2 regions of the Vibrio sp. 970 genome follow, and region 2 is predicted to be linked to the other one. Evidence: predicted binding sites of a transcription regulator. Region 2 holds the regulator's gene; the other holds the start of a gene.
What was found. The regulator CRP, encoded in region 2, controls carbon source genes, mostly activating them, when cyclic AMP is high. The targets are predictions, from matches to a motif close to TGTGANNNNNNTCACA.
Positions count from the first base shown of each region.

Region 1: recB (exodeoxyribonuclease V subunit beta) is a predicted target of CRP. The motif match lies at 6,120-6,135, and genes of this name have one in related genera.

Region 1 is NZ_JAWOTW010000006.1:23,293-39,413, forward strand. Features, by position in the region: gene R7Q11_RS10735 (TDT family transporter) at 1-284, shown strand, start outside; gene R7Q11_RS10740 (DUF3413 domain-containing protein) at 360-2,183, opposite strand; gene recC (exodeoxyribonuclease V subunit gamma) at 2,436-5,927, shown strand; gene recB (exodeoxyribonuclease V subunit beta) at 6,254-9,928, shown strand; gene recD (exodeoxyribonuclease V subunit alpha) at 9,928-12,075, shown strand; gene R7Q11_RS10760 (hypothetical protein) at 12,110-12,298, opposite strand; gene argA (amino-acid N-acetyltransferase) at 12,715-14,052, opposite strand; gene R7Q11_RS10770 (DUF2850 domain-containing protein) at 14,215-14,670, shown strand; gene mltA (murein transglycosylase A) at 14,944-16,047, shown strand.
Region 2 is NZ_JAWOTW010000025.1:29,266-45,386, forward strand. Features, by position in the region: gene astD (succinylglutamate-semialdehyde dehydrogenase) at 1-693, shown strand, start outside; gene R7Q11_RS23085 (DUF1338 domain-containing protein) at 942-1,733, shown strand; gene crp (cAMP-activated global transcriptional regulator CRP) at 1,870-2,502, opposite strand; gene R7Q11_RS23095 (phosphoribulokinase) at 2,743-3,612, opposite strand; gene R7Q11_RS23100 (YheU family protein) at 3,738-3,950, opposite strand; gene R7Q11_RS23105 (hydrolase) at 3,984-4,991, opposite strand; gene R7Q11_RS23110 (TIGR02444 family protein) at 5,079-5,567, opposite strand; gene R7Q11_RS23115 (ABC transporter ATP-binding protein) at 5,564-7,483, opposite strand; gene kefG (glutathione-regulated potassium-efflux system ancillary protein KefG) at 7,693-8,286, shown strand; gene kefB (glutathione-regulated potassium-efflux system protein KefB) at 8,270-10,066, shown strand; gene R7Q11_RS23130 (YheV family putative zinc ribbon protein) at 10,100-10,300, shown strand; gene slyD (peptidylprolyl isomerase) at 10,393-10,944, shown strand; gene R7Q11_RS23140 (isoaspartyl peptidase/L-asparaginase family protein) at 11,077-12,018, shown strand; gene R7Q11_RS23145 (SlyX family protein) at 12,102-12,329, opposite strand; gene R7Q11_RS23150 (WD40 repeat domain-containing protein) at 12,326-13,312, opposite strand; gene fkpA (FKBP-type peptidyl-prolyl cis-trans isomerase) at 13,441-14,223, shown strand; gene R7Q11_RS23160 (transcriptional regulator) at 14,367-15,089, shown strand; gene tusD (sulfurtransferase complex subunit TusD) at 15,086-15,481, shown strand; gene tusC (sulfurtransferase complex subunit TusC) at 15,478-15,834, shown strand; gene tusB (sulfurtransferase complex subunit TusB) at 15,842-16,117, shown strand.

The DNA.
Region 1 (16,121 bases), on a different contig from region 2:
TGATGACAGCCATCATTTACCTCGCATTCTTTAAATTGCTTAGACTGCCATTTAGCCCAGGCTATGCGGCGTTCACTTTCCCGATGGTGATCGGTGCGACGGCGCTGTTTAAAATGGCCAATTGGATGGAGTTGCAAGGATTGGCTGCGCACTATGTTCAACAAGTGCGCGGCTTAGCTGGTCTTGAGTTGATTGTGGCAACATTTGTTGTCTCTTATGTGGCCTTACAATACATCAACAACTTGTTGATTCAGCCACGCTTGATGCACGCTCATCACGCTTAAATAGCAGATAGGAAAAAGCCTCTTGGTCTTACAACCAAGAGGCTTTTTTATTTCAATCGGCGTCGATGTTGGACGCTAGCCTTTTTTGTAAAATCGCGACATCTCATCCAGAGAATGACGAATGATATCGACAGGAACTTTCTGTTCTTTCTCGACTTTTAACTGGCGATTCAGTTGCTGAGAGTGTCCGCCAGGGTTGACCACAAGCATCAGTTCTTTGCCGACCAATGCATAGTTGTAGTAGCTGCCTGCAATATACCAATCGCGAGAGGCAGAGCTATCAAACAAGTTATGACCAACGCTGTATGAACTCGTTGTGCCTTGAACGTCAAACAGCGTATTCATCATGGTTGGCACGACGTCAAAATGGGTCGTGCGGTAATCAACTTGCTCTGGCTGACGATTTGGCATGTACACGTAAAGAGGCACATGCACTTGAACGTCACTGTAATTACCCGTGTGGCCCCAATAGTTCATCTTATGGTCGTTAAACTCTTCACCATGATCTGATGAAATCACCACAATGGTGTTGTCTAAGTCGACGTTTTTCAGCACATCGCCAATCAAGCTATCGATGTAGTACAACGAGTTCTTGTATCGATTGTGGTAAAGCGAAGCGTCAAAATCGTTGTTGAGCAAAATGTGGTCAACGCGTTCCCAGTATGGTTTGAATTTCGCAAATTCAGGTTCGGGAAATACTGTGCCGTGGGCGGCATCGTAGAACAGAAAACCAAAGTACGGCTTGTCGCTGTCCTGCTTTTGGAACTCGATGAACTTGTCTGTTATCTGCTGATCGCGCTCGACAGCTGTTTCCCCAGTTTGTTTCAAGGTCAAGTCCGACACTTTTTTGAATACCGTGCGAGAAAGTGGCGGGCTGGTGAGCGGTGCCGAGCCAAAAATGCCCATGCGGTAGCCTTCTGCTTGCAGCGTATCCATAAACACAGGAGAGCGTTGACTTGCGTAAAAGCTTTCCCAGTAGGTCGCTGGCAAGCTGTAAAACAGGCTGAAAATACCCGCTTGAGTTGAGTTGCCGCCGCTCATATGTTGTGTGAAATTCACCGTTTTTTCGGCGAACTTGCTGACATTTGGCATGACTTCCGGCGTCGCATCACTGTAGCGCCACGCATCAACCAAGATAAACAAGACATTGGGCTGTTTCTCTTTGCTTTGCACTTGAATCGGCGCAAGCGGATAGTTGAGTGAGCTACGTTCAATGTTGGTTAACTCTACGCGGTTCTTCGATGCAATGCTCTCATCCACTAGGTCGTGTTTGTAAATAAATTTACGAGCCGTCAGCGGGTAGTAAAGTGGCCAGTTATTCGAAAACTGACTGACTTCATCGTCGTAAAGGGCATTTTTGTACGCATGAATCATCTGCGTGCTAAGCAATACAGCAAACCAAACGCTGATCAAAACGAACTTAGCTCGGCTTTCTGACAGTTGATTACTTACCCAAACGGTACAAGCGAGCCCGATCACCAGAATGGCAATTTCACTGATGAAGATTAGCCAACTCATCCAAGAAATATCGAAGACATCACCGCCACCTTCGAAAAACATACGGATTAATAGAGCGTTGATGTGAAGTTTGTATTGCTGAAAAACGAGGATATCGACTTTAAACATGATCAATAGACAGATCGCGATAGCGATCACGATGCCTTTGAATACTCGAGTCGGTAGAAAAGATAGCAATAAACTCAACAACATAAATGGAAGAGCGATCAAGCCCAGCCAGCCATATTGAGTCGAAACCAAATAGTAACCTTGCAACAAGGTTAGCGGTTCATTCTGATTGTTAGACAACACAAAAGGATAACAAGCGATCGACAGGTACACTGCAAAGCAAGCAAAAAAAGCAATCAGCCAAGCGCTGTTGGAAGACAGTTTGCGAAACATACTTTTTGTTTGTTTATAAATTATGGGTAGAGGGAGTATAAAACAGTGTTTTTTATTATGGAATAGTTGCGACGAATGTCACATTTTGTATGGAAGTGTCAGACTTGATTGACATGTGAAAATTCAGAAGATTCATACTCTATTTGAGTGATATATAACCTTTTGTTTTTTCCGAACGCGAGATCACTGCGGGTTTAAATGGGGCTGTGCTAAGCTAGCTAACAGTTTCAATCGGCGCTCGGTATTCCCAATTTGTTTACTGTTTATCACTCCAACCAAGTTGACGTTCTTAAATCACTCCTTGTCGAACTGATTCGAATCAGTCCGCTGGAAAACCCGTTCGAAAAAGAACAAATTCTGGTTCAAAGTCCGGGCATGTCCCAGTGGCTAAAAATGGAATTGGCCAAAGAGTTTGGTGTTGCCGCGAACATTGATTTTCCGCTTCCTGCTACCTTCATTTGGGAAATGTTTACGCAGGTGTTGCCAGACGTGCCAAAACGCAGTGCGTTTAACAAAGAAGCGATGACTTGGAAGTTGATGCATCTGCTGCCGGGGCTTCTCAACCAAGACGTGTTTTCGCCGTTAGCGCAGTACCTCAAAGATGACAGTGATCACTCTAAGCTGTATCAACTGGCTGAGAAAATTGCCGATATTTTCGATGGTTACTTGGTGTATCGTCCGGAGTGGATCGCAAGTTGGGAAGCAGGGCAGAGTGTGCCAGAGCTGGAAGATGAGCATCCGTGGCAGCCGATCTTATGGCAAGCGTTGTATGATCACACTGTGTCATTAGGACAGTCTCCATATCACCGTGCCAACCTTTATGAGCACTTTATCGACACGTTAGAGAGTTTTAACGGCAATTTTGACCATTTACCCAAGCGTTTGTTTGTTTTTGGCATTTCTTCGTTGCCGCCTCGCTATATGGATGCGCTAAAAGCAATTGGTGAACACATCGACGTGCATCTGATGTTCACCAACCCGTGTCGTTATTACTGGGGTGAAGTTCGAGATCGCAAATATCTGGCTCGTTTGGCGGCGAAACATCGTCAGCACGTTGTGTGGCAGGACGATCACTCGGAAGTGCAAGGTGAAACTGAGCAACTGAAAGGATCACTGGAAGATAATGTGATCGATGAGCTGCACACCGATGTGGTCGGAAACAGTCTGTTGGCATCCATGGGTAAACTCGGGCGCGACAATATGTATCTGTTGTCTCAGCTGGAATCTCATGAAATTGAAGCCTTTGTTGATGTTGAGCGCGACAGTCTGCTCCATCAATTGCAAGCGGATATTCTCAATCTTGAAGAACATCAAGATGACCAACAGATTGAAAACAGTCATCACAAACAAGTGGTTAGCTTGGGTGATAAATCACTGAGCCTACACGCTTGTCACAGCCCGATGCGTGAAGTGGAAGTGCTGCATGATCAACTGTTGGCGATGTTCGATGCTGACCCAACGTTAAAACCGCGCGATATTATCGTGATGGTCGCGGACATCAACGCTTACAGCCCTGCGATTCAGGCGGTCTTTGGTAACGCGCCGGGTGAGCGTTTTATTCCATATTCGATTTCTGACCGAACCGCCGATCAAGAGAGCCCAATTCTGGCCGCATTTATGCAGTTGGTGAACTTACCCAATACGCGCTGTTTGGCCTCAGAACTACTCGAACTTCTGGAAACTCCAGCGATATTAAAGCGTTTTGAACTCAGCGAAGATGATTTTTTACAAGCCAAACAATGGGTTGAGGAATCGGGGATTCGCTGGGGATTGGACGCCAATACCGGATGCGAATTTGAACTGCCGGAAACCCGTCAAAACACATGGCAATTTGGTATTCAACGAATGTTGCTTGGCTACGCGATGCCAGAATCCGCAGGTTTGTTTGAAACCGAGCAAGGCAGTTTGTCTCCGTACAACGAAGTACAAGGCATGGGCGCAGAGCTGGCGGGCAAGTTGGCACACTTTATCCAACAAATTAGCACTTATCGAAGCAAACTTTCTCATGTTCAGACTATTGATGGTTGGCGAGAGACTTTAGTTTTACTGCTGGATGACTTCTTCTCAGTTGAGTTAGAAGGCGAAATGGCGCTCAAATCCATTCGCGATACGCTCAGCCAACTCAAAGAGCAATTAGCTGATGCCGCATTTGATGATGCGTTATCGCCGTCGATCATCAGCCAATACCTTCAAAACAAATTATCTGGCACACGAGTCAGCCAGCGCTTCCTTGCTGGTCAAGTGAACTTTTGTACCCTGATGCCGATGCGCTCTATTCCGTTTAGAACTGTTTGTCTGTTGGGGATGAATGACGGCGTGTATCCGCGCTCCATGCCGCCAGAAGGCTTTGACTTGATGACAGGAAGAACCAAACCGGGCGACCGTTCGCGCCGAGATGATGACCGTTACCTATTCCTCGAAGCGATGTTGTCTGCACAGCAAACGCTCTACATCAGTTATGTTGGTCGTTCAATCCAAGATAACACCGAGCGAGTGCCTTCGGTTCTGGTTTCTGAGCTGATGGAATACTGTCACCAAAACTATTGTTTAAGTGGTGATGAAGCGTTGCCCGTTGATGAGTCTGGCGACAACTTATTAAATGCGTTGGTGAATACCCACGCCATGGTGCCGTTTAGCCCGAGTGCGTTCCAAGGCATGCACGCCAGCTACGCGAAAGAGTGGATTCCAGCGGCATTGACTCAAAGTAGTCAATCGCAAGGCTATGTTCGTCGTGATTTTAATCGGGCATTAGACGACTATCTGTTAGGAGCGACGTTCCCACTTGAGCTCGACTTAGTCGAGTTGCAACGTTTCTGGCGCTTACCTGTGCAGTATTTTTTCAATCGTCGTTTAAAAGTAATCTTTGAACCGCCACTGCCGGTGATGGAAGACGACGAACCCTTTGTTTTAGGTGGTTTGGAAAGCTATCAAATGCGTGATGAGCTGTTAGAAACCTTGCTTGAAACGACATTGATGCAGCCAGAGAAAAAAACAGAGGTGCTTAAACACTTTATGAGTCAACAGCGCGCGCAAGGCAAACTGCCGGTGGGGGCGTTTGGTTATATCGAGTTTGAAACCAACCGAGTTCAGGCGGAAGAGCTGGTGGACAAACTGGCGTTTTTATCTGGTGCGCCTCAAGACGATTTGGAAATCGACCTGACGTTTGATTCCTTGTTTGAGCGAAATGAAGGCGAAGAGAAAAACGTTCGCCTAACAGGTTGGCTAACTCAATGCTACCAATCCGGTTTGATTCGCTATCGAAGCGGTAAGATTCGATCGCAGGATTACCTTGCAGCGTGGATCGATCACCTTGCCATGTCGGCGTCGGGTCATGCTAAGAAAACTCACATCATTGGTTACGATCGTAAAGAAGGCGCGCTGCATTTGATCTACCCAGAAATTGCCGATGCTCAGTATGCCAAACAGCTACTGACTGAATTAGTTCGCTTATTCTTCGAAGGCATGACTAAGCCTTTGCCTTATTTCCCGAAAACGGCGTTGGCTTGTGTTGAAGCGGGCTTTAGCCGTGGTCAGTGGGTCGATGACGAAGAGAAATCTTTGAAGAAAATGGCTGACGCATTCAATGATGGCTTCATGAGCCCGGGCGAAGGCAGTAATGCGTACATCTCTCGAATTTGGCCTGCTTGGAATGATGAGTTGGCCTCAGAAGTTCGTTTGCTGACAGCATTAGTTTTGCAAGGTGCGCGCTTAGCGGTTCAAGACACTGATGACGTAAAAGCGTAATAAAGACAGTTGGATAAAGAGAAGGAAGAGTAGGGTGGCCGCCAGAAAATCATTATTTTTTGTAGGGCGTTCGCTGTACGGCCACAAGGTCAGAGGGACCATGATACTTTTGTTTAATTCATTTGAGTTGTGCCGCCAAAAGGTTTGGCTTATCTCGTGGGGCGCATACTAACGGTACGTCTTATGGATAACCGTGAGAAAGATCTCACAAAGCTCTAAATTATCCAACTTGTTAAACATATTAATAGAATTTTTAACTATAGATCACATTTATTAGGTGATACGTCCTAGTAAATAATCCGGAGAGATTCAGCGTTATGGATCAAATGTCAGGTGCAGAGTGTCCTCTACATACGTTAGACCGCACAGAGCAACCTCAACCAACGCCACTAGAACCGATGACGTTTCCTCTGCATGGTGCGAGGTTAATCGAGGCATCAGCAGGTACAGGTAAAACCTTCACTATTGCAGGTTTATATCTGCGCCTTTTGCTTGGTCACGGCAGCGCGGAAACTCGGCATCGCGTACCGCTTACGGTCGACCAAATTCTGGTCGTAACCTTTACCGAAGCGGCAACTGCGGAATTACGCGATCGTATCAGGGCAAGAATCCATGATGCGCGAATCGCGTTTGCGCGTGGACAGAGTTCCGATCCGGTGATCCAACCTTTGCTTAATGAGTTTGACGATCACAAGCAAGCCGCAGAAATTTTATTGCAGGCAGAGCGTCAGATGGACGAGGCGGCGGTCTACACCATTCACGGTTTTTGCCAACGTATGCTAACGCAAAATGCGTTTGAATCTGGCAGCCGATTTAATAACGAGTTTGTGACCGATGAAAGTCACCTAAAAGCGCAAGTTGTAGCCGATTACTGGCGTCGCAATTTCTACCCGTTGCCGTTTACCTTGGCTGGGGAAATTCGCCAGCTATGGAGCTCTCCATCTGCGTTGTTGTCTGACATCAGCAATTACTTAACTGGTGCGCCGTTAAGCCTTTCTGTTCCTGCAATGAAAGGCAGTTTGGCTGATCTTCATACTGAAAACTTGAAAAAAATTGATGAATTAAAAGCACAGTGGCGAGAAAGCCAAGATGACTTCTTCACGCTGATTTCAGATTCAGATATTAACAAACGCAGCTACACCAAAAAGTCTCTGCCGACGTGGTTGGAGGCGGTAAACGCTTGGGCAGCAACGGAAACCACAGGTTACGATTATCCAGACAAGCTGGAGAAATTCGCGCAAAACGTCTTGTTGGAAAAAACACCGAAAGGCAGTGCGCCGCAGCACGCGGTATTTGAAGCCATTGAAACATTTCTTGCCAATCCAATCAGCTTAAAAGCGCCACTGCTTGCGCATGCGATTGAGCATTGTCGTGTGATGCTGGCCAACGCGAAAAATCAAAAACAGTGGCTCTCTTTCGATGATTTGCTGACGCAACTTTCTGCTTCTATCGATACGGACGAAAGCGAGCTTTTAGCGGCGCGTATTCGTACTTTGTATCCTGTCGCAATGATTGACGAGTTCCAAGATACCGACCCGCTTCAATACAGTATTTTCAGCCGTATTTATCTGAGCAACCCGGAATGTGGTTTGTTTATGATCGGGGACCCCAAGCAGGCGATTTATGGCTTTCGTGGCGCAGACATTTTCACCTATATCAAAGCGCGTAACCAAGTAAGTGCCCACTACACGTTAGGAACCAACTGGCGTTCTAGCGCAGATATGGTGCAGGCGGTAAACCAAGTATTTGCTTTGCCAGACAGTCCATTTATCTATGATTCGGACATCCCGTTCTTACCTGTAAAATACAGTCCCAATGCCGAAAAACGCATTTGGACTATGGGTGGTCAAAAGCAACCCGCGCTGACTTATTGGTTGCAAGAAGCAGACGATAAACCGCTACCAAAAGGCGAGTATTTGACTCGAATGGCGGAGGCGACCGCAAGCCAAATCCAAACCATTTTGACGCAGGCTCAACAGGGGCAAGCGTGTCTGGCGAATGGCGAAAAACAGAAAGCGGTTCAAGCGGGCGATATCGCGGTGTTGGTTCGAACAGGTAGTGAAGGTCGAATGATCAAACAAGCGTTGGCTGATCAAGGCATTGCCAGCGTGTACCTGTCTAACCGAGACAGTGTGTTTACCAGTTCAGTGGCGCAGGATTTACAGCGTTTGCTGCAAGCGGTGCTGACGCCAGAAAATGACCGTGCGCTGCGTGCAAGTCTTGCCTCTGAGCTGTTTGCCCTCGACGCAGCAAGTTTGGATGCGCTTAATAACGATGAAGTGGTGTGGGAAAACGCCGTAAACGAATTCAAAGAATATCGCAAACTTTGGGTTCAACGTGGTGTGCTGCCGATGTTGCGCGCGGTGATCAGCAAACGCCATATTGCCGAGCGATTACTAGAAGAAGGCGCGAGTTCACAGGGTGAGAATGGTGAGCGAGTACTTACCGATTTAATGCACATTGGTGAACTGCTTCAACAAGCCAGTAATGAACTGGATAGTGACCACGGTCTGCTGCGTTGGCTCGCTCAGTCTATCAGTGATGCGGAAAACGGTTTGGGTGGCAGTGATGACCAAATCCAACGTTTAGAATCGGAACGTAACTTAGTGCAGATCGTAACTATTCACAAATCAAAAGGCTTGGAGTATGACCTCGTATTTCTGCCGTTTGTGTTCAGCTATCGAGAAGCCAGCGAAGCCAAATATTACGATGCAGCCAATGACCGCACGGTACTGGATATCACAGGCAACGATGCGTCCATGAAGCAAGCGGATAAAGAGCGTTTGGCGGAAGACTTACGCTTGATATACGTGGCACTAACGCGAGCTGTGTATGCGTGTTTTATTGGAGCCTCACCTTTGCGCAATGGCCGTTCGACCAAAGAGCCAACTGGCGTACACCGCAGTGCGATTGGCTATTTGATTCAGAATGGTCAAGAAGGTGGCATCAACGATTTGCACCAAGGTTTAACAAAGCAACAAGACGAGCTTGATTGTGTCGTTGTGACCGATCCGCCGCAGCAACTCGAAGACAAGTACGTAGCGCCACAAGAAGAAGTACACGATCTTAGTGCGAAAGAACTGCAAAACCCTATCGACAGAAACTGGCGCATCACCAGTTACTCTGGCTTGGTCAAGCAAGGTTCTCATCACGCCGAGCATGATGCCACGATTGAGATTACGGGTTTTGATATCGACTCATCTGAAGAACAAGACGAAGCGGATTTGGTGGAGCCAGAGCGTTCTATTTTTACCTTCCCTCGTGGTGCGCGTCCGGGTACGTTCCTGCACAGCCTGTTTGAGGAAATTGAATTTACTCAGCCAGCCACGACGGAAGAGAATACACAAATCATCCTTGGCTTGATGGAAAGCGAACAGCTCGATGAAGAGTGGTTGCCCATTTTACAGCAATTGATTGATACCGTACTCGCAACGCCGTTGGATGGTAAGTCTTTGCTGCTGAATCAAAAAGCACCGTCGCAACGTTTGGTGGAGATGGAATTTTTGCTGCCGATTGAAGTGTTGTCTGCACCGGCGTTAAACCGAGTCATTCAACGTCACGATCCGTTGTCGGCGAAAGCGGGTGATTTAGGTTTCCAAACCGTGCAAGGCATGCTCAAAGGTTTTATCGACTTGGTGTTTGAACATCAAGGTAAATACTACGTGCTTGACTGGAAATCGAATCATCTTGGCGACGATGTGACGCACTACCATGGTGAGGCTCTGAAATCGGCGATGGCGGATCACCGCTACGATTTGCAGTACCAGATTTATGCGTTAGCACTGCATCGTTTCCTACGCAGCCGATTGGCGAATTATCAATATGAGCAGCACTTCGGTGGCGTGTATTACTTGTTCTTGCGCGGTATGGATGGGCAGAGTGACCACGGCATTTTTGCCGCGAAACCAACCTTAGAGTTCTTACAAGAGATGGATCGTTTGATTGATGGTCAAGCACTTGAAACGCGCTCAACTCAAGCCGGGCAGATGGAGCTACTTTAATGACGACAAATCGCAATCTTCATTCTGGCCAAGATAGTCTATTGGTAGTGCTGGAACGCTTGGCGCACAAAGGTGCTATTCGTCAGCTCGACTACCAATTCGCCTGTTTTATTGATTCTCAAACGCATGATGAACAGTCGGACAGTCAAGCATTGGCGTTTATCGCGGGTGTTGTCAGTAGTGAGCTTGGCAAAGGACATATCTGTCTGTCTCTGTTCGATGCACAAGGGCAATCTACGGATTTAGCCAGTAAGCTAGGGCTGTTTGGTGAGTCGGCATTGGCGCTCAACACACAGTTGCAAGACATAGACTGGATTCAAGTATTAAAAAATTCCACCGTGGTCGGCGCGCAAGGAGAAGCCTTGCCGCTGATGTTCGATGGCGAGCGTCTGTATCTGCACCGCTATTGGCATTATGAAGTGACACTGGCGGAAAAGCTCAATCAGTTGGGCGCCGCAGTTAACTTGCAACCACAAGAGTTTGTGCGATTATCCGAGTTGCTCAACCATCTGTTCGCACGCCAATACCATTTTCTGTTTAACGCGTTGGGCAAAGCAGTAGAAGCGGGAAGCAGCAACCAAGTGTTACGTCAACAATTGGTGTGTGATCACCTTGATGTGGTCGCAAGCGAATCGTTGGATTGGCACGCCATTGATTCCGTGCTTAGCAATGCGCGCAAGGTTCAGGATTTGCATCAACTGGATGAGCTGGTGCCACTTTCAGCTTGTGTGAACTGGCAAAAAGTCGCGGCGGCGGTTGCGTTAACTCGTCGATTTGCTGTGATTTCTGGTGGCCCTGGTACGGGTAAAACGACGACAGTAACCAAATTGCTTGCTGCTTTGATTGAACAGGCGACACACGAGAAAAATCTAACCATCAAGCTGGTGGCCCCGACGGGGAAAGCGGCGGCGCGATTAACCGAGTCCATTGGTAAAGCAGTGCAAGAACTGCCAGTTTCTCCGGAGCTAAAAGCCAAAATTCCGACTGAATCGAGTACTTTACATCGGTTGCTGGGCGCGATTCCTAATAGCGCAGAATTTCGTCACAACAAGCAAAATCCACTGCATTTGGATATTTTGGTTATCGACGAAGCGTCGATGGTCGATTTGCCAATGATGTACAAAGTGGTCGATGCCTTACCGAAACATGCGCGGCTGATTTTGCTAGGTGATAAAGACCAACTTGCCTCAGTTGAAGCAGGGGCAGTGTTGGGTGATATCTGTTCGTTCCATGCATTGGGTTATGGCAAAGAGCAGGCGTCAGCCATCGCAAAACTGGCGGGTTTCGATACTTTAGCCCATACAGGTACCAGTGCATCTAGCATTGCTGATAGTTTATGTATGCTGCAAAAGAGCTACCGATTTGACGCTCGCTCAGGCATTGGTCAGTTGGCAAAAGCGGTTAACTCAGGTTCTGCTGCGAGCGTAGATAACGTCTGGGCGCGTGACTTTTCTGACATCGAACATTTCGCGCTAAGTAGTCAACATTACAACCAAATGATGCAGACGTTGGTGCAGGAATACGGTCGTTACCTCAAACGCATTGGACAACAGGAAACTGATCCTAAAACCGGAGAGCTAGAGTCGCTAACGCACAAAGCCAAAGCGGTGTTAGATACCTTCAACCAATGCCGATTGCTGTGCGCGATCCGTGAAGGTGACTTCGGTGTGGCTGGGCTAAACCAACGCATCGAGAAAGCGCTTGCGGCGCGCAAGTTAATTCAAGTTCAGGATGAAATTTGGTATCACGGCAGACCTGTCATGGTTACGCGTAATGATCACGGTTTAGGTTTGTATAACGGTGATATTGGTATTTGTATGCGAGATGACAGTGAAGAAGAACCGCGTTTGAAAGTCTTTTTCGAGTTACCTGACGGCAGTGTGAAATCGGTCTTGCCAAGCCGAGTACCTGAACATGAAACGGCTTACGCCATGACCATCCATAAATCGCAAGGCAGTGAATTTGATTACACCCTGATGATTTTGCCACCAGACTTTAGCCCGATATTAACCCGTGAGTTGATTTACACAGGCATTACCCGCGCGAAAAAGCGTTTAGCTCTTTACGCCGAGCTCAATGTTCTGAAGCGAGGCATTAAGGTGAAAACCACTCGCGCGAGTGGGTTAGTAAAGCGGCTTACCAACTAAAACAAGAAGACCGAGCTTATGGCTCGGTCTTCTTTTATGCATGTTTTGCAAACGCATTGGTAAAAGACACGCTGCGTATTTTGTATTGCTGTTGATAAGCAAGAATAAAATCTCGGATAGCGTCATTTACGGGGAAAACACAGTGGACGTCTAGGCCTTCTAAAAACTGATTGTCAGCCATATCCCAGAAGCTTTGAAGCGAATTACAAATGATTGTTCTCATAACAGTGCTCGTCTCGGCTTATTTAAAGTCAGATTAACAACTGTCCTTGGTGTGCAATACGGAGCTAACTAGTTTTTCAATTGCCCAGTATTTTAGGGTGAAGGCTAATTACATCACCTAGATCCATTCGTATTGGTTAAAAACCAATCACTAGCGAGCAGAGTATAGCCAACCAAATGTATATTTAAAAGATAAAATTGGAACAAAAATCAAGCAATGGTTTGCGCATTTCTAAGTTGGGTTTACATGATGACCCGCTAGTCCGGAGTAGGGTTTATGTGTGGCCTTACTCCTCAACAAACTCGTTCCTAAACAAGCTCGATGTGCAGGGTTGAGCGTTAATGAACTAAATCCTGCCCTTTGAGGTTAGTTGGTATAGTGGAACGTTAAGTTTCGCTCCCTGATTTAAGGTTAAGCTATAAATCTAACGCTAAGATTTTGGACTTACGCTGGAAGTTATATAACCCTTGTTTGGCTCCAGGCAAATAGTCGACACTGACTTCGTAAAAACCTTGCTCTCTGAACCAATGCAAACTGTGTGTCGTGAGGACAAAAATCTGATCAATGGTTTCGGATTTAGAACGATGTTTCATGTAGTTGAGCAGTAACAAACCTCGGTTTCCATCACGATAGTCAGGGTGAATCGCTACGCAAGCCATCTCAGCTTTACGCTCTTCTGGGTATGGATAAAGGGCAGCACAGCCAATAATCAAGCCGTCTTTTTCGATGATGGTAAATTTTCCAATCTCTTGCTCTAGCTGTTCTCGAGAGCGCCTAACCAGTACACCTTGTTCTTCTAACGGGCGAATGAGGTCTAAGATACCGCCAATATCGTCAATATTAGCTTGCCTCACTTGTTCAGCACTCGCCATAACAACTTGGGTACCGATACCGTCGAAAGAGAACAACTCCTGAATTAAGGCGCCATCTACTTTATAACTGATCAAGTGGCTACGAGGTACTCCGGCACGGCAAGCGGCAATAGAGCCTTTAAGAAAGCGCAGTGTTCCAGTGTTGTAATCTAGGTCAGGAGACGTATTTTCAGAAAGCGTTTTGATGACATGCTCCGCCTCAATTGGTAGTAACTCGGCGACAGCATTGCCGTTGTCATCAATGACACCTTGTTCGGAGCAAAAACCAATCAGCTTATCCGCACCCAGCTTTATCGCTAGTTGGGTGGCGACTTCTTCCGATAATAAATTGAAGCACTCGCCAGTCACAGAGCTAGCAATGGGACCTAGCAGAACAATTGAACCTTGATCAAGAGTGCGATTAATCGCGTCGGTGTCAATGCGGCGAATACGTCCACTATGGCAATAGTCCACACCATCATCAACGCCGAGTGGTTGGGCAATGATGTAGTTTCCGCTAACGACATTGAGCTGGGTACCTGCCATCGGAGTATTGTTGAGGCTCATTGATAGGCGCGCAGTAATCGCAAGCTGAAGTTGTCCGGCAGCTTGCATAACAACAGATAAAGCCGATTCATCCGTAATGCGGATATTTTTGTGGTAAGGCGTAGTGAGGTCTTGTTTTTCTAGCAGCTGATTAATTTGAGGACGTGCACCATACACCACCACGACTTTGATTCCGAGGCTGTGCATGAGTGCGATATCATTAATAATATTGCCAAAATTTTTGTGTGCGACGGCTTCTCCGCCCAGCATGATCACCATGGTTTTTCCGCGGTGAGCATTGACATAAGGTGTTGATTGACGGAATCCTTTTACGAGAGCAGTACTACGAATTTTCACTACAGCCATTCCTTTGTTTAATTATGTTAAAATAATGCCTTTTTATTCATTGAGTAGCAAGGCGAAATTTTGGAATAAAGCACAAACATATTGAGGTAGGTTCTTGGTCCCGTTAAGAGGGAAGGTTACAATGGTGGCGTCTTTCCTCAATACGTGAACCTCATGTCTTCTGCTGTTAATAAGAATGCTGCGATCACTGCTTCAAATCTGTCAAAAACGTCATCTAAATCAATGCTTCGTAAGTGGCTAGAGCGTTCTCTCATGCTTATAGCGATAGTTGGAACCGTTGTCGTGTGCATGCTGTATAGTGATTTGATTACTCGAACCATTAATCCGCCCATTCCCAAATCGACAATTTATGGTCGCTGGGTTGAGCAAGATGTTGCGCCTTATGCTCGTGAAGAATTTGTGTTGAGTGAGCGCGGTGTTACCGTAAATGGTTCTACAGTGGCGACCAGTTTTGAATTCGATGGGGATTCGTTTTCGTATCGAGTGGGTTCAAATGAGCGGCACTTCAATTTTGTGGGTAAGCAGCATGCAGAAATGAAGCTGGATGCTAATGCACATTATCTACCTGTATTCCGTTTAGAGGGGCGTGCAAGGATTGCGGTAAGATAGTCGTTTTTATCTTTGTCTGTTAAGCAGAGATCTCTTGCGTCTGTGAGTCACATGGATGATCACAATTTCATCTCTCAATCAGTAAATCTTACTTTCAAACATAATCCGGACAATTCCGTAATTCTTCCGCTGCTATCATGTTGCATTAACTGAATGAATTCACAACGAGTAAACGGATTGGCTTAGCGTTGAAACATTTTGTCGTTGCTTTTCAATTGCACCGTATGCATTTGTTTGCCATCCTTTTGCTATTCTCTTTTACGGAAAAGACACGTGTTAAAAAAACTCCTTCCTATTATCTCTTTGAGCCTACTCTTTGGCTGTGCTCAACAAAATGATCGTGCTCAGCAATATCTTGATGGTGAGTTTCCTCAGATCCTCAATAAAGTGGACGTAGTTGAGTCTAACAAACCACGCGATTTTACTGAATTTAACAAGCAAGCTGAGCAAGTGGTGATAAAGTCACCATCCATGGCGAAGATATACCAACCGCTATATCAACGATTAAGTGAGTGGGCGCAACAGAGCGGAGATACCAGTGCGTTGAGTGCGTTTGGCATTCAAGCCGCGCAATTGGGTGGTGGTGATAAAAAAGGTAATGTGCTGTTTACCGGATACTTTTCTCCCGTGATGGAGCTGCGTCATACACCAAACGACATTTTTAAGTACCCAGTTTATGGCAAGCCAAACTGCTCATCAGATTGTCCGACTCGTGCGGAGATCTACAACGGGGCATTAGATGGCCAAGGTTTAGTGCTAGGTTATGCGCCTAACCGTATTGACCCGTTTATGATGGAAGTGCAGGGCAGTGGCTATGTGCATTTTGAAGATGATGATACGTTGGAGTACTTCGCGTACGCAGGGAAAAATAATAAAGCTTACGTTAGTATTGGCCGCATTTTGATTGAACGTGGTGAAGTGCCGCGTGAAAAAATGTCTCTCAAAGCGATTAAAGAGTGGGTAATGGACAACGACGACGCAACAGTACGCGAGTTGTTGGAGCAAAACCCTTCTTACGTCTTCTTTGCGCCAAAAGCGGAAGCGCCAGTAACGGGATCGGCTGGTATTCCTTTGTTACCAATGGCCGCGGTCGCGGGTGACCGTTCTATCTTACCAATGGGCACACCAATCTTGGCGGAAGTACCATTGCTGAATGCGGATGGTACGTGGAGCGGTGCTCATCAACTGCGAATGCTGATCGTTTTAGACACTGGTGGTGCGGTAAAACAGAACCATTTGGATCTGTATCATGGCATTGGTGCGAGAGCAGGAACGGAAGCAGGGCACTACAAGCATTTTGGTCGAGTTTGGAAACTTGGGCTGGAAAACTCACCAACTCAAGCGCCTTGGGCTTTGCCGCCAGAAAAGCTACAATAGCGACCCAAGAAAGAGGAACCGCCTCTTATCTAGACATTTCATCAAAGAGTGCGTATAAATCGCACTCTTTGTTT
Region 2 (16,121 bases):
TATGGTGATTTGGATGCCACGGTTTACACCATCATCCAGTCAGCGTTTATCAGTGCTGGGCAGCGTTGTACGTGTGCTCGTCGTTTGTATGTGCCATTGGGTGAAAAAGGCGATGCGCTTATCACCAAACTCGTTGAAGCGACACGCAATATTCGCGTAGACCAACCATTTGCAGAACCTGCGCCATTTATGGGACCGCAAATTTCGGTCGCGGCAGCCAAGTTTATTCTTGATGCACAAGCTAATCTACAGTCTCTTGGCGGTGAAAGCTTGATTGAAGCGAAAGCAGGAGAGGCGGCGTTTGTTTCTCCAGGCATCATTGATGTAACGAACATTGCTGAGTTACCAGATGAAGAGTACTTCGGCCCACTTCTGCAAGTGGTGCGCTACGAAGGATTAGACAAAGCCGTGGCGCTAGCAAACGATACGCGCTTTGGCTTATCTGCTGGTTTGGTTTCAACCGACGACCAAGAATGGGAATACTTCGTTGACCACATTCGTGCAGGAATCGTGAACCGTAACCGCCAGCTTACTGGGGCAAGCGGTGATGCGCCATTTGGTGGTCCGGGGGCGTCGGGTAACTTGCGCCCAAGCGCTTACTACGCAGCAGATTACTGTGCGTACCCAATGGCATCAATGGAAGGTCAAGAGACTGTCTTGCCTGCAACATTGAGTCCAGGTGTAGCGCTATAAGTTTTAATAATAGAGTCGCAACTATGCATTGCGGCTCACCTTGCCGGCGCATCATTTAGGTATGGGTTGTAGTGATCGTTGGCAGAACACGAAAAGTGAGCAAAGACTCGGAAAAGCGTGTTGACTGACTGGCATTTACCGTCACAGGTTGATGGTTGCTCGTTCATTATTCTGGACAACTTTTGTTGTGAACGAGCAGCCAACTTCCGCTTACCTTTAAACTCTACATCTCGTAACAAGGAGTCGTTATGACGCCCGATGTGTTATTTGAATCGCTATGGCAAGATTACATTCAACGTCTTTGCCCTTCGGCTGCTAAAGTGCATCAGCTGCTTCAAGAAGATGAGCCTCTGATGAATGATCATATAGCTTTACGTACCTTCAATATCGCGCCTCTTGGTATTGAAACTCTAGCTAAGCCATTTGTAGCTATTGGTTACAAGGCGTGTGGTGATTACATTTTCGAAAGCAAAAAGCTGGTTGCTAAGCACTATGAGCACCCAGATCCGAAGCAACCTAAAGTATTTATTAGTGAGCTAAAAGTTGAAGAGTGCTCGCCTGAGCTACAAGAGATTGTGAAAAATTTGGTGGCACAAGTCGATGCTGACAAGCTGAACGATAGCGCATTCTTACATGGTGGACGCTTGTGGGATTTAAGCTTTGCTGATTACCAAACGTTGGCTAAAGAAAGTGAGTACGCATCTTGGCTTGCGGCGCATGGTTACGGAGCAAACCACTTCACGGTGAGCGTTAACCAACTCAATGAATATGAAGAAGTGAAGCAGGTAAACGATCATCTGCGTACCGCTGGGTTTACCATTAATGAAAATGGTGGTGAAGTGAAGGGCACTCCTGAGGTGTTGCTAGAGCAGTCATCGACCATGGCTGATAAAGTAGCGGTTCGTTTTAGCGAAGGCACTGAAATTATCCCTGGCGGGTTTTATGAATTTGCTAAGCGCTATCCGATGGAAAATGGTGATTTGTACCCAGGTTTCGTGGCCGCTTCAGCTGACAAAATCTTTGAAAGTACGAATGGCTAAGTTTTAGGGTTAACCTGTTAAGCTTACTCATTAGTGTTCGCTGCACCCTATCTCATTTGGTCATGAGCAAATAAAAAGCCACCAATGTTGCCATTGGTGGCTTTTATAATTTTGTTCGTGTCACTCTAGTTTGAGATTAACGAGTACCGTAAACCACGATGGTTTTACCGTGAGCAGAGATTAGGTTCTGCTCTTCTAGCATCTTCAAAATACGACCTACTGTCTCACGAGAACAGCCAACAATTTGACCGATTTCTTGACGAGTGATCTTGATTTGCATGCCGTCTGGGTGAGTCATTGCGTCTGGTTGTTTTGCAAGGTTCAGAAGCGTCTGAGCGATACGACCAGTTACGTCTAGGAACGCCAGGTCACCCACTTTTTGGCTAGTTACTTGAAGACGACGAGCCATCTGCGCAGAAAGACGCATTAGGATGTCTGGGTTTACTTGGATAAGCTGACGGAACTTCTTGAAAGAAATTTCAGCAACTTCACAAGGAGATTTAGCACGAACCCAAGCTGTGCGCTCTTGGTCTTCCTCGAATAGACCAAGTTCACCAATAAAGTCTCCTTGGTTTAGGTAAGAAAGGATCATCTCCTTACCTTCTTCGTCTTTGATAAGAACCGCAACAGAACCTTTAACGATGTAGTACAAAGTTTCTGCCTTTTCGCCCGCGTGAATTAGCGTGCTCTTTGAAGGGTACTTATGAATATGACAGTGTGAAAGAAACCACTCTAATGTTGGGTCGGTTTGAGGTTTACCTAGAACCATAATATCTCACTTCCTCTGCAGGGTACGCTTGCGCTATCCATATTTTAGCTAAGCCTGAATTAGGCCTACTAGAATAAGAGCACTTTTTATATGCTGCAAGCTCTCTTGTGTTTCGGTAAGAAATAGTATCCTTTTTCGAAAACGATTTCTTGATTTTAATCGTGCCATGATTGAGATTTTGTAAGCAAAACTGTGCACATGATCACGGTATGAAAAGTAAACATCTTCGCAGGCAGGTTTTTAGCCAATTTTCCCTGTTTCGATGAGCTGTTGTAGGATAGGCCGAACTATGAGCTCCATTGCAAAGCTCATCTTACCGCCGGGTACGACAATCGTGTTGTGGCGTGACATGAATGAGCCATCAATCATGGCCAGCAGATATGGGAAGTCGACATTCTTGATACCGCGTAGGCGAATCACCACAAAACTCTCATCCAAACTAGGGATGCCTTTTGCATTAAGTGGGTTGGAAGTATCAACGGTCGGTACGCGCTGGAAGTTGATGTGAGTACGAGAAAACTGAGGAGTGATATAGTTGAGGTAATCGTCCATGGATCGCACGATTGAGTCCATTACCGCTTCACGCGAATGGCCGCGATCGCGAGTGTCGCGTACGAATTTTTGTATCCACTCTAAGTTCACAATCGGCACCATGCCAATTAAGAAATCCACATGTTGAGCAACATTAACATCACCATCCACCACGCCACCATGTAACCCTTCATAAAACAGCACGTCGCTGTTTTCGGGTAAGTCTTGCCACGGTGTAAACGTGCCTGGCATTTGATTGTAGGGAACCGCTTCGTCAAACGTGTGCAGATAACGGCGCACGCTGCCAGTGCCATCATGCCCGAACTTACGGAAAAACTCTTCTAGTCCCGGGAAGTCATTAGCTTGTGGGCCAAAGTAGCTAATGTGTCGACCTTGCTCGCGGGCTTTGCGAATTTCGATGTCCATTTCTGGGCGAGTAAAGCGATGGAAGCTATCGCCTTCAACCCATGCGGGTTTAACGTTCATCATATTGAACATTTTACGGAAGGCTTCAGATGTAGTGGTCGTGCCGGCACCGGACGAACCAGTAACCGCAATAATTGGGTGTTTAGCTGACATGACAAACCTTGTCGAAAATTACTTACCTGTAATGTGCAGTAGAGTTACTACTGCACGGTCGATATCCCACTATAGCACGTAACAATACCTTGTCATCGAGTGGGATACGGTAAAATGTGAAGGGTCTAAAATTTTGTTTTATGTTGAATATCGACGGTTTCGTGTAGCTCAGAGAACACGATAACCGCTTCACCTTTTTCCAATTGAGCTTTAACTTGATCAATTTTGTCTTGCAAAGAAACCTCGACGGTTCCGTAATCCGTTCCTTCGCGTAAGACGAATTCACGAATTAAGTTTTCCAATGTTTCCGGCGCAATGTCTTGCCATGGAATGATCATAAATACCTCTAACTTTTATGATGAGCGGCTAGTTTACTGCGTTCGTTGCTTGGATACAGCAGAAAGGTAATCTGCGGCGATACTTTCGTAATACGCGGGCAGCGCTTCCTCCAACCAAAACTTAGGTTTTAACGCCGTTCCTGTCAGGAAGCCAACATGGCCACCGTGTTCAAAGAGACGGTAATCAATGTTATCTGGCAGAACAAACTTCGGGATCACATCGTCGGTCATGAACGGATCGTCTTTGGCATGGATGATCAGTGTGGGTAGCGTGATTTGCTGTAGTTTACTTAAGCCAGAGCATTGGTCGTAATAATCTTGTGCGTCTTTGAAGCCATGCAATGGTGCCGTAATCAAATCATCGAATTCATACAATCGTGTGACACGTTTTATTGAGTTGTAGGACAGCGCAAGCTCGCCATGCAGTAGATGATGCTTTTGTAACGCGTTACGTTTCAGTGAAGAAAGCAGATAACGGCGATACACTTTTGAAAAGCCTTGTTCTATACGGTTTGCACACGCCGCTAGGTCTAAAGGCGCTGAGATAATAGTCGCTGCATTCAAAATAGGGTGGTCTTTATATTGGGCTAAATAATTCGCCAACATGTTACCGCCAAGAGAAATACCAACTGCAACTTTGGGATTATCAGGAAAACGTTGTTCAAGGTGCTCTAGGAAGTAACGAGCATCCGTCACTTCACCCGAGTGGTAAGCTCGTGCTTTTTTGTTTGGTTTACCGCTGCAGCCACGAAAATGCATCATCACCGACAGCCATCCAGATTGAGCAAATGCATTCATTAACCCATTGGCATAAGGGCTATAGAAGCACCCCTCTAATCCATGAAATAAAACAAAAATCGGCTTTTTTTGTGCAGGCTCTTGGGTTGGGTCCTCGCTCCACGCGAGATCGAGAAAGTCGCCATCGGATGTATCGAGGGTTTGCCAAATCGGCGTAAATAACGCTTTTTTGCGAATAAAACGCGGCAAAAGCGTTTGGAGATGCGGGTTTTTGATCCCGGCGGCTGCGAAAAATTGTGTCATACCTAACTGCTCTTATGCGGTCCTTCGGTGTCCGTTGAAGAACTTATTAATATAATCCTTTATAAAGATTATAGGTATTCTACAGATTTATGGGCGTTTTGGTGGTTGAATGTTTGGCACCGGAATAGCAAAGGCTTGCTGCAAATGCTCCCCACCGAGTTGACGACAGTATCTCAACGTCAGTGGGTCACCATCATTTTTGAGTAGTGCAAGTGAGTTAATGCAGTCCACCAAATCCGCTTGTTGCTGCTTTTCTAGTTGCAGCTCAAACTGCAAGGTCTCACGATACAAAGCGTCATTGACTTGAGACTTAAGGTGGCGACGAAGGTCGCGAAAGGAGTGAAGTAAAGTTTCGCTTCTACCTAGACAGTCTTGCACCAAGGGCCAGTCTTTTTCTTGGAAAATGAGTTGCTGCTCATCGAGCCATCTGAGCAGCAGGAGTAGGTTCACGTTACCGTGGTAGTTGTTTTGCAATGATAAGCACGCCTCTTTCACTTCTCGCACACCATAAAACTGCAGACTAAACTGCCAAAGGTGTTCTAGGGTGAGTGTGTATTCAGCGTGTTGATTACTCATTGATTAAACTCTAGCTCCATCTGCTCCAACGTTTCTTGAGCAGACATCCATTCCATTTCAATTTCTTCGAGCTCAGCCTTACTAGAAGCTTGAAGTGCCAGCACTTGGTTAAGTTTAGCTTTATTTTCGGCCGCATACAGTGAGTTGTCCGCCAATTGTTCTTCAGCTTCGGCCAGTGCAGCACCTAACTTATCCATTTTATTTTCTAGTTGTGTCAGCGTTTTGCGAATTGGCGCTGTCTGTTTTCGAAACTCTGCATCGCGACGTTTTTGCTCTTTTTTCGCTGCCGCGCTGTTGGCGCTATCTTTGGCTGGCTGTGCGGCTTGTGCTTCTTTGCGTTCCGCTCTTTGTTGTTCGGTTAACCACTTGTAATAGTCATTTAAGTCACCGTCGAACGGAGCAACTTGTCTATCATGCACTAAATACAAGTCATCGGTCGTAGCGCGCAGTAAATAGCGGTCGTGCGAAACAATCACCATCGCACCTTCGAATGTTTGCAGTGCCATCGTCAATGCTTGGCGCATGTCCAAGTCTAAGTGGTTGGTCGGTTCATCAAGTAGCAACAGGTTTGGCTTTTGCCACACAATTAAAGCCAATACCAAACGGGCTTTTTCGCCACCAGAAAACGGCGCAACTTTTTCTAGTGCTTTGTCACCTTGGAAGCCAAAGCTACCTAGGTAATCACGTAGCTGCTGTTCGGTTTGATCGGGTGCGATTTGCATCATGTGTTGCAGCGGCGTTTCTTCAGGATGAAGCGTTTCTAACTGGTGCTGAGCGAAGTAACCAATTTTCACGCCTTGTGAGTAAGTTAGGTCACCACCTTGCGCGTTAAGTTCACCAGAGAGCAGCTTGATTAAGGTCGATTTACCCGCACCATTACGGCCGAGTAAACCAATACGACTGCCAGGAACCAAGTTCAAGCGGATCTTCTCTAAGATGAGGTTGTCACCGTAACCTGCAGATACTTCATCCATCATCATGATTGGGTTTGGCAGCGCAGCTGGCTCACGGAATTGAAAGCTAAATGGGTTATCGAATTGAGCTGGCAGTACTTTTTCCATGCGCTCCAAAGCTTTGATACGGCTTTGGGCTTGGCGTGCTTTTGATGCTTTGTAACGGAAGCGGTCGATGTAGCTTTGCATGTGCGACATCTGCTTCTGTTGCTTTTCAAACATCGCTTGTTGTAACACCATTTTTTGCGCACGTTGGTTTTCGAATGACGAGTAGTTACCCGTGTATTCGTTCAGCTGCTGATTCTCGATGTGAATGATGCGACCAACAATTGGATCAAGGAAGTCTCGGTCGTGCGAGATCAGAATCAGCGTGCCAGGGTAGTTTTGTAGCCAACGCTCTAACCACATTACCGCATCCAAATCCAAGTGGTTGGTTGGTTCGTCGAGTAGCAGTAGATCAGAACGACACAATAGCGCTTGAGCCAAGTTAAGACGCATACGCCAACCACCCGAGAATTGGGTCAAACTCCAACTCATTTGCTCTTGGCTGAACCCTAAACCATCGAGCAGTTCTGCCGCGCGAGCGCGAATGCTGTAACCACCAATGGTTTCAATTTTACCGTGTATCTCGGCAACTAGGGTTCCGTTGTCTTGTGTTTCTGCTTCAGCCAACTGCTTTTCGAGTGCTCGGTACTCGCGATCACCATCAATGACGTATTCCAGTGCAGTGCGCTCTAGCGCAGGCGTTTCCTGTGCGACCCAGGCCAACTCCCAATGTTGAGGTTGGCTAAATGAGCCAGCATCAATTGACAGTTCATCTTTCAGTAGGGCAAACAGCGTTGATTTACCGCAGCCGTTTTTGCCCACAAGACCGACTTTATCGCCAGGGTGAATAGTCGCAGAAGCTTGGTCTAAAAGAGGTTTACCGCCACGCAGTAACTGAATATCAGAGAAGGTAATCATAAAGTTTTCATTCACTTTGCGCAGTGCGCGTTGCTTGGTTACATAGCGAAGTGGTTTCAATCGTTTTTAAAGCCACTTGGGTATATATCTAGCGGTGAATAGTAGGGGTATTGACCGGAAAAGTCGATTGATTCGCTTTAATTGCATTATGCTGTACAAAAAAGTATAACAATTTGATAACGGATAAAAATAACCACAAGGACGACCATTTGGCTGTTGCACCGTCTATTCTCCCAAAAGTTCTGGTCATTTATGCTCATCCAGAGCCACATAACTCGATTGCCAATCAAGTGATGATAAAAAAAGCTCAGTCGCTTGATCACGTCACTGTGCACGATCTTTACGGTGTTTACCCTGATTTCTTTATTGATGTGAATTACGAACATGAGTTGTTGCTCGCTCACGATGTGATTGTATTTCACCACCCACTTTATATGTATTCATGTCCAGCCCTATTAAAAGAGTGGCTAGACCGAGTGTTAGGTAAAGGCTTTGCGTTTGGCGGAGGTGCGGCGCTAGAAGGAAAATACTGGCGTAGTGTCATTACAACAGGTGGTAAAGAAGAAGCCTTCAGCGCGAAGGGGTACAACAAATACCCACTTGAGCAAATCTTGCAACCGTTTGAACTGACGGCAGCCCTATGCCAAATGCACTGGATTGAACCTCTGGTGTTGTATTGGTCAAGAAATGTTTCGGATATTGAACGCTACGAACATGCCGAGTTATACCGTGGATGGTTGAGTAACCCACTTGAAAACTGGCAAGCGGCAGAGCGAGGAGGTCAGTATGGCGATCACCAGTGAGTTTCTTCAAAGCAGTGTGGTCTTTCTTTCGGCTGCGGTTATTGCGGTGCCGATTGCTCAGCGCCTTGGGCTTGGCTCGGTTTTAGGTTATTTACTCGCTGGTGTGTTGATTGGCCCATGGGGGCTTGGCTTAATTAGCGACGTTGATGCCATTTTGCATTTTGCCGAGCTTGGGGTTGTGTTGTTACTGTTTTTGATAGGGCTGGAATTAAACCCTAAAAAATTGTGGCAGATGCGAGGGCCGATTTTAGGTTTAGGCGGTGCGCAGGTTGTGGTCACGACCGCCGTGATTGGTAGTGTCGTCAGTATGTTTGGCGTAAGCATGCAAGTGAGTTTGGTGATCGGGATGGGGTTGGCGCTGTCCTCGACGGCGATTGCGCTTAAAGTCATTGAAGAGCAAGGGCTTAATGGTACCGAAACGGGGCAATCTGGTTTTGCGGTGCTGCTCTTTCAAGATATTGCAGTGATCCCGATGCTGGCGATGTTGCCCTTGCTAGCAGGCGGGCATAGTGGTGGAAGTTGGTTGGATGTCTTCACTATTTTAGGCAGTGTGGTAGCACTGTTGATTGGAGGTCACTTTTTACTACGTCCGCTATTTCGTTTTGTCGTGATGAGCGGCGTTCGTGAGCTCTTTACCGTTGCTGCACTTTTAGTCGTGCTTGGCATTTCGGTCGTGATGCAAAAGCTCGGCCTTTCGATGGCATTGGGGACTTTTTTAGCAGGCGTTTTGCTGGCAGAGAGTGAGTATCGCCATGAGTTGGAAATCGCTATCGAGCCATTTAAAGGTCTGTTGTTGGGGTTATTCTTTATTGCGGTGGGCATGGCGGTAAACTTGGGGTTATTGGCATTACATCCTTTAGAGATTCTCGGTGCGGTGGTGGCTTTGGTCGTGGTTAAGGGTTTGGTTTTGTATGCATTGGCGAGAGCTGCCCGTGTCGGAGCCAAAGCGAGAAGCCGTATGGCTGCAATTTTGAGCCAAGGCGGTGAGTTTGCCTTTGTCATATTTACCGCGGCGAGCCAAGAGGGCATTTTGTCCAAAGAGCAAGTGGCGTTTCTGTTGGTGGTGGTCAGTCTATCCATGGTGACGACTCCTCTTTTGCTGATGGGACAAAAGAAGTGGTTTGCTCATACCCTGAATCAAGAAGAAGAGGGCATGACCACGAAAGTCGTGGATCGCCGACCACGCGTTATCATTGCAGGCTTTGGACGTTTCGGTCAGATCGTCGGACGTTTAATGTATGCCAATAAAATCAAAGTGACAGTATTAGAAAGTGATGCCAGCCAAATCCACCTATTACGTAAGTATGGTTACAAAGTGTTTTATGGCGATGCGACACAAATTGACCTATTGAGGGCTGCTGGCGCTGATAAAGCGGAAGCATTGGTTATTTGTACTGATTCACCTGATGAGGTGATGGCCATCGTGGACATTTGTCGCGTGCACTTCCCGAAACTTAAGTTGTTAGCCCGAGCAAGAAGTCGTGTCGAGGCTTACCAGTTAATGAGTCATGGTGTAGAGAATTACTCTCGTGAAACATTTTTAGGGGCGCTAGATCTCGGTCGCCAAGCGCTCGTAGAACTGGGTATGCATCCTTATCAAGCAAAGCGGGCAGAAGCACATTTTCGCAAGTTAGATAATGCTATGCTTAAAGACTTATTGCCTCAACACAATGAAGATAAGAAATTAGCTCAAAGAGCGAAAGAGGCCCGCAAAGAGCTAGAAGAAATATTTGGTCGTGAAATGGAGAGCGACCATCAGTCACCTAATCATTGGAAGTAGTACTTGAGCCAAGACTCAAGCTAAGGAAATAGCGTGAAAATCAAGAAACGTTTTATTGCCGGCGCTAGCTGCCCAAATTGCAGCCAGCAAGATACCCTGCGCTGGTGGATTGAAAATAACATCGAATTAGTTGAGTGTGTCGAGTGTGAGTTTACAGAGCAGCGTAAACCACAATCTGTAGAGAAAAATAAACACTCAGATCAGGAAATGATCGGAATTTTTAAGCCGGAGTAATTGAACTTCGATAATTGATCCCCATAATACACCCAGATATCTCAGTACTTAACCCCATTCAGGTTAAGTCAATTAATCTCCCTGGAGTTAGTATGAAAATTGAAAAGAACGTTGTTGCAAGCCTTGCATACAAAGTAATGATGGAAGACGGTGTCGTTGTTGATCAATCAACAGCAGAAGCACCTCTAGATTACCTTCACGGTCACAACAACCTAATCACAGGTCTTGAAAAAGAACTTGAAGGTAAAGTGGCTGGCGACAAGTTCTCAGTAACGGTAGCTCCTGAAGAAGCTTACGGTGAGCACAACGATGCGCTAGTACAGCGCGTTCCTGCGGACGTGTTCCAAGGCGTTGAGCAAATCGAAGTGGGCATGCGCTTCCTAGCTGACACTGACCAAGGTCCAATCCCTGTTGAAGTAACAGAAGTTGACGGCAACGAAGTGGTCGTTGACGGTAACCATATGTTAGCTGGTCAAACACTAACTTTCGAAGTAGAAGTTATGTCTACACGTGAAGCAACAGCAGAAGAGATCGAACACGGTCACATCCATCAAGGTGGTGGCTGTTGTGGTGGTCACGATCATGACCACGATCACGAAGAAGAAGGCGGCTGCTGTGGCGGTGGTAGCTGTGGTTCTCACTAATCATAAGCTCCTTCACTAGATAATCTTTATCTAGCAAAGTTTTGAAAAGCGCAAGTTGAGTTTTCAACTTGCGCTTTTTGTTTATCTAAGGTGTAGTGCCAACCATACAAGGAATAACAGTTGGACAAAGCGATGACGAAACCTTTCTCGATTGCCATTCATGGCGGTGCAGGCACCATCTTGCGTGAACAGATGAGCGATGAGCTGCAACAATCCATCTTGGCGGATTTAGAAGCTGCGGTAAAAGCGGGACATCAAATTCTAGACACGGGCGGTGAAGCCTTAGATGCCGTCGTAGCGGCAGTGAAAGTATTGGAAGACTCTCCTAACTTTAATGCGGGTAAAGGCTCAGTGCTGACCAACAACGAAATGGTTGAAATGGACGCTTCTGTGATGGATGGGCGAAACCTTGCAGCAGGCGCGGTCGCTGGGGTTCGTCATATCAGAAACCCAATTGAGCTCGCTCGTGACGTGATGCGAAACAGCAATCATGTGCTGTTGGTGGGTGAGGGCGCAGAGAAGTTTGCTTTTGAGCAAGGCCATGAGTATACCGAGCAAGATTACTTCTTTACTGATCGCCGTTATGAGCAGTTGCTGTCTATGCGTGAGAAAGGACTGTTTGCTTTGTCGGAATCTCGTTACCCAGATGACCGTAAGCACGGTACGGTTGGTGCGGTAGCGTTAGATCAACAAGGCAACTTAGCCGCTGCCACCAGTACGGGTGGCGTGACGAATAAGAAATACAACCGAGTCGGAGATTCGGCTCTTATTGGTTGTGGTACGGTGGCCGAAAATGGCGTCGTGGCAGTTTCCACTACGGGTGTCGGCGAGTTCTTTATTCGTAAACGTGTTGCGGAAGACGTTGCAGCACGTATGCGTTACTTACAAGAAGATATTCATACGGCTTGTGAACACATTATCCAAGGTGATCTCAAACAGATGGGCGGAGAGGGCGGTTTGATTGCCATTGATGCTAAAGGTGAGATGCACTTTGCGATGAACAGTTCTGGCATGTACCGAGCAGGCATTAATACGCAAGGCGAGCTGAGCGTTAAAATCTACGCCGACGAATAGCTTCCTCTTGAGTACCTTCTTAAGTAATTAATACAACAAAGCCCAGAACATGTTCTGGGCTTTATGCTATTTGAGCCTGCATTTTAATAATGCGGTGGTGGGGTTTCTTCTGACGGATCGGCTAAATTCGACGAGTCCATATTTTTTACTTTACCTACCACATATTTCATCTGATCGAGCATCTTGGTAATTTGCAGTTGTTGCTGCGATAAAGCTCCGTTCAGATCTTCAATAGTCTGTTCTTGGAACGCAAGCTGACATTCTAAGTCATTAATGCGTGCTTCCAATTGCTGAATGATTTTTTCTGTCATGATCCGTTCTCTAACTGCCAAGCTTGGGCAATACCTGCTGAAGTAGCAGTAATTACGCGTTGTTTTGAATCAAAGGCTGCATCATACACGACCGCACGGGGAGGGCGAGTGTCTTTTTTGGACTCCACTTCAAATCCACTCATTCGTTTTCCGGTTTGAGTATCCCATATCGACACACGGCCAGAAGGGCTTCCTGTGACTAGTTGAGTCCCGTCGTCAGAAAATCGTGCGGTAGAGAAAATTAATTGGCGTGACCAACTGCTCAACTGTGTGACTTCTTGTCCAGTTTTTAAATTCCAAACAATCGCTTGGTTTCCGCCATCAGATGTCATTGCTAATTTTCCATCTCTTTGCAGGGCCACGCGAACAATTCGTTGTTCATGTTCGAAGGTTCGTAGTACTTGTCCGGTTTCGGTATCCCACAGATACGCTTTATAGTCATTACCTCCGGTTAGGGCGAAGCGCCCATTAGGAGAAATGGCCACGGAATTGACTTTTTCACGATGCGCAAGGAACTCCATGCGACGCCCGGTGACTAAGTTGACATAAATTGCTTTACCGTTGGATAACCCAAGCAGAACTTGTTCACCATTACTGGTGATATCAACGTCGCGAATGAGCGCATCAGAAATAGACCAAAGGCCTTCGGATTGCGTCCAGCCTAGGTCCCAAACTGCGAAGTTCATTTGGCTTGCTGTAATTGCGTAGCGACCATTGTCAGATATGCGGATATGGGAAACCACATTGGCATCGGCATCGAGTTCACCCAGGTTGGCTAGTTGTTCATTTTGCTCTAGGTCCCACAACATCAAATGACGTTGTTGAGAATAGAGCAGAGCAAACCGTCCATCTCTGCTAAGTGCGAAGCTCGTCGCACCTTGAGGTTCTATCGGCCAACGCTGCACTTCACGCTCGGCGAAAAAGCAACCATTTAACGTGGTGATGACAATTAAATATAGGAATAAATGAAAAATTCTTTGCATCACATCTAATAATCCGGTTTGTGTCTTAAGACATATAGCTAGTATATTGGTATAACGATTGTCTTCACTAGTCTCATAGAAGATTTGTGCACAACAACCAATGGCAGAGCCATTATTGGGAGAATTTAATGAAATCAGTTTTAAAAGTGTCGCTACTTGCTGCAACAGTTATGCTAGCGGTAGGTTGTCAGAAAGAAGAAACTAAAACAGAAACCGCACCTCAAGCAGAACAAGTTCAAGCAGAAACCGGTAAAGCGGTTCACTTTAAAACCGACGACGACAAAGCGGCATACGCAATCGGTGTTTCATTTGCTAACTACCTAAGCACAAGCATCGACAAGCCAAGCGAAATCGGCATTAATCTTAACAAAGATTTGGTACTAAAAGGTATCGAAGACGTCTTCAAAGGCAATGCTGAATTGAATGAAGAAGAAACACGTGCAGCACTAGAATCTCTAGACAAGCGTGTTGCAGAAAAGATGCAAGCACAAGCGGCTGAGAAAGCAGCTGAAGCGAAAAAAGCTGGCGATGATTTCCGTGCTGAGTTTGAGAAGCAAGAAGGCGTAGTGAAGACAGATACAGGTCTTCTATACCAAGTAATGACACCAGCTGAAGGTGAGAAGCCAAAAGACACTGATACGGTTCAAGTACACTACAAAGGTACTCTGATCGACGGTACTCAGTTCGACAGCTCATACGATCGTGGTGAACCTGCAACGTTCCCACTTAACCGTGTAATCCCAGGTTGGACAGAGGGTGTTCAGCTAATGCCTGTGGGTTCTAAATTCAAATTCGTTATCCCGCCAGAGCTAGCATACGGTGACCAAGACACACCAAGCATTCCTGCTAACTCAACGCTAGTATTTGAAGTTGAGCTGCTAAAAGTTGAGAACGACAACGCAGAGCAATAACAATAAGCTGCGATAAGTTATTGAAAAAGGTCCGTTTAACGGGCCTTTTTTGTTCTAGGTCACTAGTTGGTGAGTTTGCTAGGTTGCTTTTCAAATTTTCTGATAAACTTACACCAATTTGTTGATTTTTCGCTCGAAGGCTTATGACAACTACAGAAACAATAAACGCGGAGATGTTGCTCGAAATGGAATCCGTTAACGTGATGCCGTTTACCGAGCACGACAAAATCATTTTAAGATCTTATGAGGCGGTCGTGGATGGTATCGCCAGCCTGATAGGTCCATTTTGTGAAATCGTTCTTCACTCTCTAGAAGACTTAAATACCTCTGCAATTAAAATCGCTAACGGTGAAAATACGGGGCGCCAAGTCGGCTCACCAATCACTGATTTAGCGCTTAAGATGCTAAAAGACATCGAAGGCTCGGAGCGCAACTTCTCACGTTCGTACTTTACCCGTGCAAAAGGTGGCGTGTTGATGAAGTCGATTACTGTCGCCATTCGTAATGGCGAAAATCGCGTGATTGGTTTGTTGTGTATCAACGTCAACTTGGATGCGCCTTTCTCGCAAGTTCTTCAGTCTTTCATGCCGACGCAAGAAGCGAAAGAAGCGGCTTCCTCGGTCAACTTTGCTAGTGACGTAGAAGAGCTGGTGGACCAAACTGTTGAACGCACCATCGAAGAGATCAATGCGGATAAATCCGTGTCTAACAACACCAAAAATCGCCAGATCGTGATGGAGTTGTACGACAAAGGTATCTTCGATATTAAAGATGCCATCAACCGTGTTGCGGATCGCCTTAATATTTCAAAACACACCGTTTACTTGTACATTCGTCAACGTAAAACCGAGGATGATGAAAGGTGAGTAAACTGACTTACACGTTAGTGGTGAATGGTCCCGTTTATGGCAGCCAGTCAGCGCGCAGTGCTTATCAGTTCGCCAAAGCGTTGATAGAGCAAGGCCATCAGCTAGTGAGCGTCTTCTTTTATCAAGATGGTGTGACTAATGGTACTGCTTTGAGTGTGCCAGCCAACGATGAATTTGATCTCAATAAGGCGTGGCAGTCTTTGGCTAAAGAGCATGGTGTTCGCCTAGAAACTTGTGTCGCGGCCGCTTTGCGTCGCGGGATTGTAAGTGAAGAAGAAGCGAATCAACATGGTTTGGTTCAGAACAATCTAGCCGATGGTTTTGAACAAGCAGGCTTAGGTAGCCTAGCTGAAGCGATGTTAACCCAAGACAGAGTGGTACAGTTTTGAGTCAGTTAACTTATCTATTTCGTAGTGCGCCACATGGCAGTGCAGCTGGTCGTGAAGGTGTGGATGCACTGTTAGCCGCGTCGGCTTACTGTGAAGATATCAGCGTCATTTTCATGGGTGACGGGGTATACCAGCTTCTACTCGGACAAGACCCCAACAATATTTTGAGTAAAGATTACGCGCCGATGTTAAAGCTTTTCGATTTATACGACATCGAACAAGTCTTTGTGTGTTCAGAGTCGTTAACCCAGCGAGGTTTGGCGCAAGCGGATTTAGTCCTTGAAGCCCAAGCGTTAAGCTCAGAACAGCTCAAAGATAAGTTACAACACGCTGGCAAGCTACTGTCTTTTTGAGGAAGTTATGTTACACATCATAAAAACAGTCTCTGCTCTAGAAGACGCCATGCCCTTATGCAGTGAACAGGATGACATCTTACTTATAGAAGATGCAGTGTACGCTGCTAACTCGCAACATAAAGCATTTTCCCATCTAAAAAACCGCAGCGTATTTGTGTTGGAGAGCGATGCGCAAGCTCGCGGTATTGCAAGTCGTATTAGTCCATCGCTGACGATTGTGAATTATTCAGGCTTCGTTGAACTAACAGCAAAACAGGATAAATCCCTAACTTGGGATTGAACAA